One region of the Sedimentibacter sp. MB35-C1 genome, then DNA from elsewhere that is predicted to be linked to it. Evidence: riboswitches for the same ligand, from Rfam matches in the RefSeq annotation. Region 1 holds a riboswitch; the other holds the start of a gene.
What was found. Region 1 has a riboswitch for tetrahydrofolate ahead of RBQ61_RS10040 (folate family ECF transporter S component). Riboswitches for the same ligand answer to the same signal wherever they lie in the genome.
Positions count from the first base shown of each region.

Region 1 (5,367 bases):
GCATAGACGTAGACATGGAAGGAAAAATAATAGGATTGTTTTAATGCTAAAAGGCTGCAATGCAGCCTTTTAACAAAATTTCAGCAAAGGAGTTGTTGTTTTGAGCAATGCTTGTTTTACGCCAAAAGAAACTTCTGAAGTTCTGATTACATCAGCACAGAATAAAGTAGCTATGACTACTCGAAAAAGATTGATTATGAGTATAATGGCAGGACTTTATATTTCCTTGGGAGCGCAAGGGTTTATGGCTTCATATGACAATCCATTTATAAGAGCAGCCGTTTTTCCGGTTGGATTGATGCTCATTGTGCTTGTAGGAGGAGAACTTTTTACCGGGAACTGCCTTATGACATTTGCTTATCTTCAGAAAAAAATTACGCTTAAAGATTATATGTCAAGTCTAATGCAGGTGCTTATTGGTAATTTCTTGGGAGCACTATTAGCGGTGGCGCTTTTGTATGCAGGAGGAGTGTACAATAACACTTTTCTTTCGGAAACCATAGTAAAAATAGCTAATTCAAAGTTATCGCTTACATTTATGGAGGCAATGTACAAGGGAATTTTGTGTAATATTTTGGTTGCACTGGGTGTGTGGTTTGCCACAACTGCAAAAGATACTACAGGTAAAATATTGGGATGCTGGTTTCCTATAATGCTTTTTGTACTTAGCGGATATGAGCATGTTGTTGCTAACATGTTTTATCTTCCAATGGCTGCAATTTTTGACCATTCTATAACATTGTCGAAAATATTTGCTGCTAATTTTATTCCTGTAGCAATAGGCAACTTTATTGGAGGAGGAATTTTTGTTCCAGTCATGTACTTCAGAGTTTACCATAAGTAATATGAGGGAAATGCGCTAGAAAAATTATATTACTTAAATTAACTTAAAAAATATTTTGTTATTTAACAGGAGGGTGAAATGTCTGTAGAAACAATAAGGATGGTAGGAAAACCCGTTGCGGATTTTTTAAAAGAAAATATAAAAGAAAGAGTTTCAAATTTAAAGGAAAAAGGGATTGTTCCAAGAATGATTATTATAAGAGTTGGAGCAAGGGAAGATGATGTATTTTATGAAAGAAGTATTTTAAAGAACTGCAAAAATCTCGGTATTGATGGCATTGTAAGTGAACTTCCAGCGGATGTTTCAACAGAGGTGCTTAAAAATACTATAGAGGATGCAAACAACAACAGTGAAATTCACGGCATAATGCTTTTCAGACCTCTTCCAAGCCATTTGGATCAAGAATATATATCAAACATCATAGATCCAAGAAAAGATGTTGACTGCATGTCGCCATTAAATATGGAAAAGATTTTTGAAGGTCACAGCAAAAGATTTGCACCATGTACTCCAAAGGCAGTTGTAGAAATGCTTAAATACTATAAAGTTCCTCTTAAGGGAGCAAACATAGCTGTTGCTGGTAGAAGTCTTGTTGTAGGAAAACCACTTTCAATGCTTCTTTTAGATGAAAATGCAACAGTAACTATTTGTCACTCAAGAACAGGCAACATGAAAGATGTGACAAAAAATGCAGATATTGTTGTTGCTGCAATTGGTAAGGCAAAGTTTATGAATGAAGATTACTTTACAGAAAATACAGTTGTTATAGATGTGGGAATAAACGATGACGGCACAGGGAGCATATGTGGTGACGTTGACTACAGCAGCACATTTGGTAAAGTCAAAGCAATAAACCCTGCAGCAGGTGGCGTAGGAACTATAACTACTACAATTCTTCTCGATCAAGCGGTTAAAGCCTGTGAAATGTTAACAGTGAAATAAAGCATCAAAATATACAAGTGTAAATTAGGTATAAAAATATATTAAATATAAATTAGAGTAGAAACCAGTGCGTTAAGTACCGAAGGATGGGAGGTTGCCTTCGGGCGAGAAGCTATTAAGCTTGCGGTACAGTTTCGCATCCGCTATTTATTTGCTTCTTTCGTAGTTGGAACATGAAAGGAGATTTATGAACAAAATATCATTAAAAGAATTAAAATTCGATTCAAATTCCGTTGCAATGGCAGGTATGTTTGTTGCTATGGAAATAGTTTTATCAAGATTTTTTTCAATTTCAGCTTGGAATATCAAAATAGGCTTTGGCTTTGTTCCTGTTGTAATAGCTGCAATGTTATTGGGACCTGTTAAGGGTGGAATAGTTGCGGCTTTAGGGGATTTTTTTGGAGCTATTTTATTTCCCATTGGAGCATATTTTCCTGGATTTACCTTAACGGCATTTGTTACGGGAATTGTATACGGTGTTTTCTTGCATGAGAAGCAGTCTATCGCAAGAATTTCAGTTGCAATTGGAATTAATCAGCTCGTACTGAGTTTGCTTTTAAACACATTTTGGATATCCATATTGTATGGAGCTCCTTACAAGCCTTTGCTTCTTACCAGGATGATGCAGTGTGTTTTTTTAATACCGGTGCAGCTTGTTACAATATTTGTGATTTCGAAATCTGCAATAAGAAAATTGGCTTTTCAAGTTAATAGATAAATTTGTGATATTATGATTGCAGCACAAATTTCTTAATATATTTAATTTATGACTTACCTATAAGGTAAGTTTTTTATTTTTTGTATTTTCTTTAAGATTTTTAATGGTTATAAATATTGCGGGTCAGAATCATTCTTGACCTGAGTAACCATATGAGTTAATATATAAAAGATTTGAGTTATCTAATAAATCTAGACTCTGGGGAGGAAACATGGCGCTTGAAAATCATAAGGATTACAGTTTAGAAAAAAAGAGACTTAAGGAAACGGTAGAATATATAGAAAATATTATTGGTGCATCCCAGCAGAATAAGGATTTGTACAAAAACGAAATTAAAGATGCTTATGCTAATTTGGATCCAACTGACAGCAGTTTAAGTTATGTATCAATAATGCTTCACACAAGACTTCTTGACGAGCTTGAATTGAATTTTGACAGATTGGAAAAATCAAAGGAAAAGCCCTACTTTGCCAGAATAGATTTTAGGGAGGACGGCAAAGAAAACATAGAAAAATTTTATGTAGGAAAGCTGTCGCTTTTAAGACCTGATTGGGATATTCCCATGATACTTGACTGGCGTTCACCTTTGGCCAGCGTATACTATGATGGACGATTAGGAAATGTAACCTATGTCAATGACCTAGGTGAAGATATGAAAGGTGAGCTTCTGTTAAAAAGGCAGTATGAAATAGAAAATTGTCACCTTAAAGGTATAATGGATGTGGATATAACAGCCACAGATACTTTTTTGCAGGCATCTTTAGGTGAAAACAAAGATAATAGACTAAAAGATATTGTTTCTACAATTCAATCTGAGCAAAATGCCATAATAAGAGCAGACATAAATAAACCGCTAATTGTTCAGGGGGTGGCAGGAAGCGGTAAGACTACTATTGCTCTTCACAGAATTGCTTACTTAATTTACACTTATGAAAGATCATTTCATCCTGAAGAGTTCATGATTATTGCACCAAACAGGTTATTCCTTAACTATATTTCAGGCGTTTTGCCGGAACTTGGGGCGGATAGCGTAAAGCAGACTACATATGCAGATTATGTTTTTGAACTTATTGGAAATAAATATAAACTTACGGATTCAGAAGAAAAACTTCTTTTTCTGATTAACAAAAAACAAGAAGATGCAAATGAAGGACGAGAAAAAGGGCTTGCTGTAAAAACTTCAGCGTTTAAGGGATCACTTGCATTTAAAAACATTATTGCAAGGTATGTTAATGAAATAGAATTAAGTTGTATTCCTCAGGAAGATTTTATGCTTGAAGGTCACAGGCTTATGAGTGTTAAAGAAATTAAGAGCGTTATTTTAAGAGATTATAGGCATCTTCCTTTGTACAAAAGATTTCAACAGCTGGAAAAACATCTAAGGTTCAGATTGGATAATGAAAAAGATTCAATATATGATGAAGAAAAGCTTTCCTACGACAGGAAGATTGAAATCATAAGGCACAATGAACCGGAAGGCGAGGAGAGAAGGCTTGTTATAGTTGATCTTCTTAACTTAAGAGATGCTGCACTTGAAAAAGTCAAAAAAGAAATAAAAATTGCCGTAAAAAGCTATATGAGCAGATTTATTGAAAAAGATTTGTTTGATTGTTATAAGGGGATTGTAACAGAAGGAGAAAAACTTATAGAGTTAAGTTTGGGAAAACTTAGTGAAGAGCTTGCGTTTTTTACAGCAGACTATTCCAAAAAAATTCTTGATAGTGGATGTATAGAACTTGAAGACCTGGCGCCGCTTCTGTATTTGAAACATAGATTGATGGGATTTGATGAAAAAGCTGATATAAAATATGTTGTAATAGATGAAGCTCAAGACTTCAGCCTCTTTCAGTTTTATGCCCTTAGAAAGATTTTTAACACTGAATTTTTTACAATTCTTGGAGATTTGTCTCAGGGAATTCATTCATATAGGAGCCTTAAAAATTGGAAATCAGTGCAGAGCAAAATATTTGAACAGAATGGACAATATCTCACACTTGAGCAAAGCTACAGAACTACCATAGAAATTATGGATTTGGCTAATGAAGTAATAAAACTTGTTCCTAATGATGAACTTATAACTGCAAAGCCTGTAGTTCGACATGGGGATATTCCAAGTATTATGAAGTTTAAAACAAAAAAAGAACTTTTAAAAGAAACATGCCAAAAAGTTCTTGAGCTTATTTCTCAAGGTTATAAATCAGTAGCAATTATAGGAAAAACTCCGAAGGAGTGCAGTGCAATTCACAAAGAGCTTAAGAAGAATGAGGAGCTTGATATAAAGCTGATTGTAGGGAAGGAAGAGGAATATGACAACACAATTGTAGTTCTTCCTTCATATTTGTCAAAGGGCTTAGAATTCGATGCAGTAATAATTGTAAATGTTGATGACGAATACAGCGAAGATGAGCTGGACCTGAAGCTTTTATATGTTGCAATGACAAGAGCTCAACATAAGCTATATGTATACTTTAAGGAAGGTAACAACAGTCTTTTGGAAAGACTAGGCAGCAACCAACAGTCACAATAGGATGTCAGGTTGTGTTAAGATAAAAAGCTGCAGCTTTATGTCTTATGCTGCACCTAATAACGCAGGTGAAGAGCGGTCGATTACCTGTTTGCAATACTTTTGTTGTAGTCATTTAATTTACGGTATAAAGTCCTTAGACCCATTCCCAGCTCTTCTGAAGCAAGAGTTTTTCCTTTAACATCCCAGCCGTACCTGTCTATTGTTTCGATTATTATTTTATGCTCGTTTTCTTTTATAGGATTTACGGCGGCAGATGTATCTGCTTGTTTATCCTCGTAGAAGTCAAGCGGCAAATCCGCCGGTGTGATTACTTCTTTTTCGGTTATGTTTACACAA
Region 1 is NZ_CP133188.1:2,100,872-2,106,238, forward strand. It holds gene RBQ61_RS10025 (formate--tetrahydrofolate ligase) at 1-44, shown strand, start outside; gene RBQ61_RS10030 (formate/nitrite transporter family protein) at 101-844, shown strand; gene RBQ61_RS10035 (bifunctional 5,10-methylenetetrahydrofolate dehydrogenase/5,10-methenyltetrahydrofolate cyclohydrolase) at 923-1,786, shown strand; THF riboswitch at 1,838-1,934, shown strand; gene RBQ61_RS10040 (folate family ECF transporter S component) at 1,974-2,504, shown strand; gene helD (RNA polymerase recycling motor HelD) at 2,716-5,031, shown strand; gene RBQ61_RS10050 (sigma-54-dependent Fis family transcriptional regulator) at 5,112-5,367, opposite strand, start outside.

Region 2 (5,367 bases), 1.2 Mb from region 1:
GAAACAAATTTGTTTGAGTTGTACGACTTTATAAGCTTGAAAGAACAGGAAATAGATCTGGATCAGAAAAGCAGGTTTACTTCGTTTAAGCGTGATGATGCATCAGGCGACCTGATTTTTGAAGGATACTACAATGATGAAAATGAAGTTTCGTATTTATTTAAGGCAACAGTTAAAATTGATACGCTGAAAGAAAAATATGATGTTTTGACACTGAATCAGTCATTGGAGTTAAAAGATGACGGTACAGAAGAGCAGGAAAAAAGTATGGTAGAATCAAAACCGGAAGAAGAAGTAAATGATGGTGCAAGCACAGATGAAAATTCGGAAACAGGAAAAGCAGAAGAAACAGAAGGAAATTTACAATGAAATATGATGTTATAGTAATAGGAGCAGGCCCTGCGGGTCTGCTCAGTGCGTTGTCTGTTAAAAATAAAAAAGTATTGGTTTTGGAAAAAAATAAAGAGCCCGGAAGAAAGTTGCTTATTTCGGGTCTTGGACAATGCAACTATACTAATAGTATGGATATTGAAGATTTTTTGAAAAGGTACGGCAGGAACGGCAGGTTTTTAAAATCTGCACTTTATAATTTTACAAACATTGATACAATGAATTTTTTCAGTGAAAATGGTCTTGAAAGCTTTATAAGGGAGGACGGAAAAGTTTTTCCTGCTTCTATGAAGTCATCAGACGTATTGAATGTGCTTATTAACTGTTTGCAAAAAAGAGGAGTTGATATACTTTATGATGAAGGAGCAAAGAAAGCTGCCTATGATGAATTGAATAAAATGTACTTGATTAAGACAAATAAAGCATCCTATGCATCAACTAATCTTATTATTTCGACAGGAGGCAAATCATATCCCCGCACTGGGTCTACAGGTGACGGATACAATTTAGCTGAACAATTAGGACACACTATAGTGGAGCCAAAAGAAGCACTTGTGCCTGTCTATACCGTAAACTATAAATTTAAGGAACTGGCAGGGATATCTTTTGAGGATATTAAGGTTTCACTTTGGAGAAACAACAGAAAGTCAGATGAATTTAACGGAGATTTTCTTTTTACTCATACCGGAATATCCGGCCCTGTAATTCTTAATAACTCAAGATACATCGAAGAAGGGGACGTTCTGAAAATTAATTTTACTTCTTTTAAGAATTCAGAAGAGTTTAAAAGGTATTTTGATAATTTAATTTTAAGCTCCGGTAAATTAAGTGTAAAAACGGTTCTAAAGCAGATGAATATTCCGAAGCGTTTTACTGAAAAGATTATGGAGCTGGCAGGTGTAAATGAAAATAAACTATGCAGCATATTAGAGAAAGCTGAAAGAAAGAACTTGTGCGGACTTCTTTCTGCCCACGAATTCAAAGTTGAGAGACTTGGTGGTTTTAATACTGCAATGGTAACTGCCGGCGGTGTTTCAACACGTGAAATAAGCTCTAAAACCATGGAGTCAAAGATAAGGCCAGGTCTGTATTTTGCCGGAGAAGTAGTTGATTATGACGGTGATACGGGTGGATTCAATATTCAGGCAGCATTTTCAACAGGAAAGCTGGCTGCTGACAGCATAAATAAAAAATAAATCACCTTGGTGGGATTCCAAGGTGATTTTTTCTTATATTTTAAACCTTCCTTTAACTACGTTCAATACTGCGGTTATTGCTACCGAATACAAAGGAATCATGAAAAAATTTGCAAGTATTCGCGCCGGCAGAAATATCATAACTCCCTTGCCGTAGACAACCGACAGAAAATAGGTGTTCAGTATTACAGACGTAATAAGTTGTGTGACACTAACAGTAAAAACTATTTTGTTCATGTTTAAATTGTTGTTTGCCGATGTCATTTTTATTGGAATCATAATGTAAATTGCAACTAAAGTGAAGAATCCGGCAATATATAAAATGCTTAATGGTTTTCCGTCATAAAATATTCCGCCGTCAAATGTAATCAAACCTTTATATAAAAATACGGAAACAAACCCAACAGACAACAAAGAAATAAATATTGTATTTAACAGATTATAATTTAAATCCTTTTTTATATACTTGTATATCAGACCTGGCAAGAAACCGGACAATGCACTTACTAATGTAAATCCAGGGAAAAATGGTCCGCCCGGCTTGGCGATGAAGTTAATTATATCTGCAGCGGCACCGGATATAAAACCGGCTGCAGGCCCTAATAACATTCCCGATATTATCAGTGGAACAGATGCAAAATTTATACGCAGTGCAGGAATACCTGCAAGCGGTATATAAATTTCAAAAATAATTTTCAATACAAGGCTCATTGCTATGAATAGCCCTGCCCTCACTATTGTCAGTGATGTAAATTTCTGTGAATCAGTATTACCTCTCATATTATCCTCCTTTATTGAGCAATAATACCTCCGCACAATACAGGAGAATAATCCTATAATTAATAGGTTCTCGAATACAGCGGAAGCGACAAGACACCGCAGACACGGTCTTTCGTTCAAGGGCGACATCCCATCCCTTAACACTTTACGCATCTTGTCTACTCTGTTATGCTAATATTGATTTTTTATATATGTTACCACAGTATGTACCAATATACAATTGAATTTTTAAGAATGTAAAAATAGTTAAATAATAGCGCAAGAATGAAGAAGTATTGTTTTAAAATTATTTAATAATTTGAATTTGTTGTCGTTGCTTTTATCTGTTATAATTGTAGGGTAAAGAATAAGCTAACGATTTCAAAATATTAATCAGGAGGAAACATGTCAGAAAAATACTTAAGCGACATAGAAATAGCACAGCAGGCAGAAATGAAGGTAATCAATACAATAGCCGATAAGATTGAAATACCTGATAAATACGTGGAAAATTACGGCAAGTACAAAGCAAAAATCGATTACAGATATTTGCAGAATGAATTAAAAGATAACAAAGAAGCTAAACTGGTACTGGTTACTGCAATAAATCCAACACCTGCCGGAGAAGGAAAAACAACTACAACAATAGGACTTGGAGATGCACTTACAAAACTAGGCAAAAGAACAATAGTAGCGCTTCGCGAGCCGTCCCTTGGACCTGTATTCGGAGTTAAGGGAGGAGCAGCAGGCGGAGGCTATGCACAGGTTGTTCCAATGGAAGATATAAACCTTCATTTTACCGGTGACTTTCATGCAATAGGAGCAGCAAACAACCTTTTGGCAGCAATGATAGATAACCATATACACCAGGGAAACAAATTGAATATCGACACAAGAAGAATAGTGTGGAGAAGAGCCGTTGATATGAATGACAGACAATTAAGACATATAGTAGACGGCCTTGGAGGAAAGACAGAAGGAGTAACCAGAGAAGACGGGTTTGACATTACAGTAGCATCAGAAGTAATGGCAGTATTCTGTTTGTCAAATGATATAACAGAACTAAAAGAAAATCTGGCGAAAATAATAGTTGCATACACAAGAGACGGCGAACCGATAACAGCCGGACAATTAAAAGCACAGGGAGCAATGGCAGCACTGTTGAAAGATGCGCTTAAGCCGAATATAGTTCAGACATTAGAAGGAACACCGGCATTTATACACGGAGGGCCATTTGCAAACATCGCACACGGCTGCAATAGTGTAATAGCAACAAAGATGGCAAGCAAAATTGCAGAATACACAATTACAGAAGCAGGCTTCGGAGCAGACTTGGGAGCAGAAAAATTCATAGACATCAAGTGCAGAAAAACAGGATTAAACCCAAGTGCAGTGGTAATAGTAGCAACAGTTAAGGCATTGAAATACAATGGAGGAATACCAAAAGCAGAGCTTGCAGAAGAGAATCTGGATGCGCTGGAAAAAGGACTTCCAAATTTATTAAAGCACGTTGAAAACATAACACAGGTATTTAAGCTTCCGGCAGTAGTAGCAATAAACAGATTCCCCACAGATACAGAAGCAGAACTGAAATTGATTGAAAGTAAGTGTAACGAGCTAGGAGTAAATGTAGCATTGTCAGAAGTATGGGGCAAAGGAAGCGAAGGCGGAAAAGAGTTAGCGCAAGAAGTATTGAGGTTGACAGAAAAAGAAAGCAGTATGGAATACGCATACCAGCTGGAGATGACAATAAAAGAAAAGATAAAGGCCATAGCCAGAAAGCTTTATGGTGCAGATGATGTTGAATTTTCAACAAAGGCCAATAAAGAAATAGCAAATTTCGAAAAGCTTGGATTTGGAAACCTTCCAATATGCATGGCTAAAAATCAATATTCATTGACAGACGATCCTAAGATATTGGGACGACCATCCGGTTTCAAAATAACAATCAGAGATATAACAATATCTGCGGGAGCAGGATTTTTAGTTGCAATGACAGGAGATATAATGAAGATGCCTGGGCTTCCTAAGGTTCCTGCTGCAGAAAACATCGATGTGGATGTTGATGGACGAATTAAGGGATTGTTCTAATAAATAATAAAATATAAATTTTACAATATACAGGTAATTAAAACCTCTAAGCCTATGATTTTTTAATTATCTGTATTATTTTGTCATTACTTATTTTTATAAATATGATGATTACTTAAAACAAATTTTATTGAATAATAAAAAAAACAATGTTATTATATAGTAAAAAATTTAACGGAGAATGCATGATGAACGTTATTATTTTAAAAAAGGATGATATTTGTAAAATATTTTCCATGAAGGATGCTATTAAGGCTTGCAGGGACGCGCTGAAAATTTATTCTGAAGGAGGAAGTTCGATACCGCTTAGAACAAATATAGATATTGCCGGTAAAGGAGGTCAGAGCCTTTATATGCCGGGATATGCCGAAGGAGCGAATGCTCTTGGGATAAAAATTGTGTCTGTTTATCCCAATAATGTTAAACGTGGATTGACAGCAGTTCCTTCTACCATGGTTTTGCTTGATGAAGAAACAGGCATGGTAAATTCGATTATTGACGGAACATACCTAACGCAAATAAGAACTGGTGCTGTTTCCGGCGCGGCAACTGATATATTGGCAAGAAAAGATTCAGCTGTACTTGCTTTAATAGGTACAGGAGGACAGGCTGAAAGTCAGTTGGATGCCGTGCTAAGCGTGAGAGATATTAAGGAAGTAAGAATACACAGTAAAAATATTGAACATGCAAGAAAATTTGCTGATAAAATGAGAGAAAAGTATAAATATAAACCAAGCATTGAAATTACAGCAGTTTTATCCTCAGGAGAAGCCGTAACTGGTGCAGACATTATTACTACTGTAACAACGTCAATGCAGCCTACATTTGACGGAAGGCTGATTAAAAAAGGTGCTCATATAAACGGAGTAGGCTCATATACGCCTGCTATGCAGGAGTTAGATGAATGGACTCTTCTTAATGCGGACAAGGT
Region 2 is NZ_CP133188.1:915,270-920,636, forward strand. It holds gene RBQ61_RS04305 (hypothetical protein) at 1-369, shown strand, start outside; gene RBQ61_RS04310 (NAD(P)/FAD-dependent oxidoreductase) at 366-1,586, shown strand; gene RBQ61_RS04315 (folate family ECF transporter S component) at 1,620-2,366, opposite strand; THF riboswitch at 2,442-2,534, opposite strand; gene RBQ61_RS04320 (formate--tetrahydrofolate ligase) at 2,751-4,436, shown strand; gene RBQ61_RS04325 (ornithine cyclodeaminase family protein) at 4,625-5,367, shown strand, end outside.
Region 2: it holds a riboswitch for tetrahydrofolate, as region 1 does, so the genes downstream of both, RBQ61_RS04315 (folate family ECF transporter S component) here and RBQ61_RS10040 (folate family ECF transporter S component) in region 1, are expected to answer to the same signal.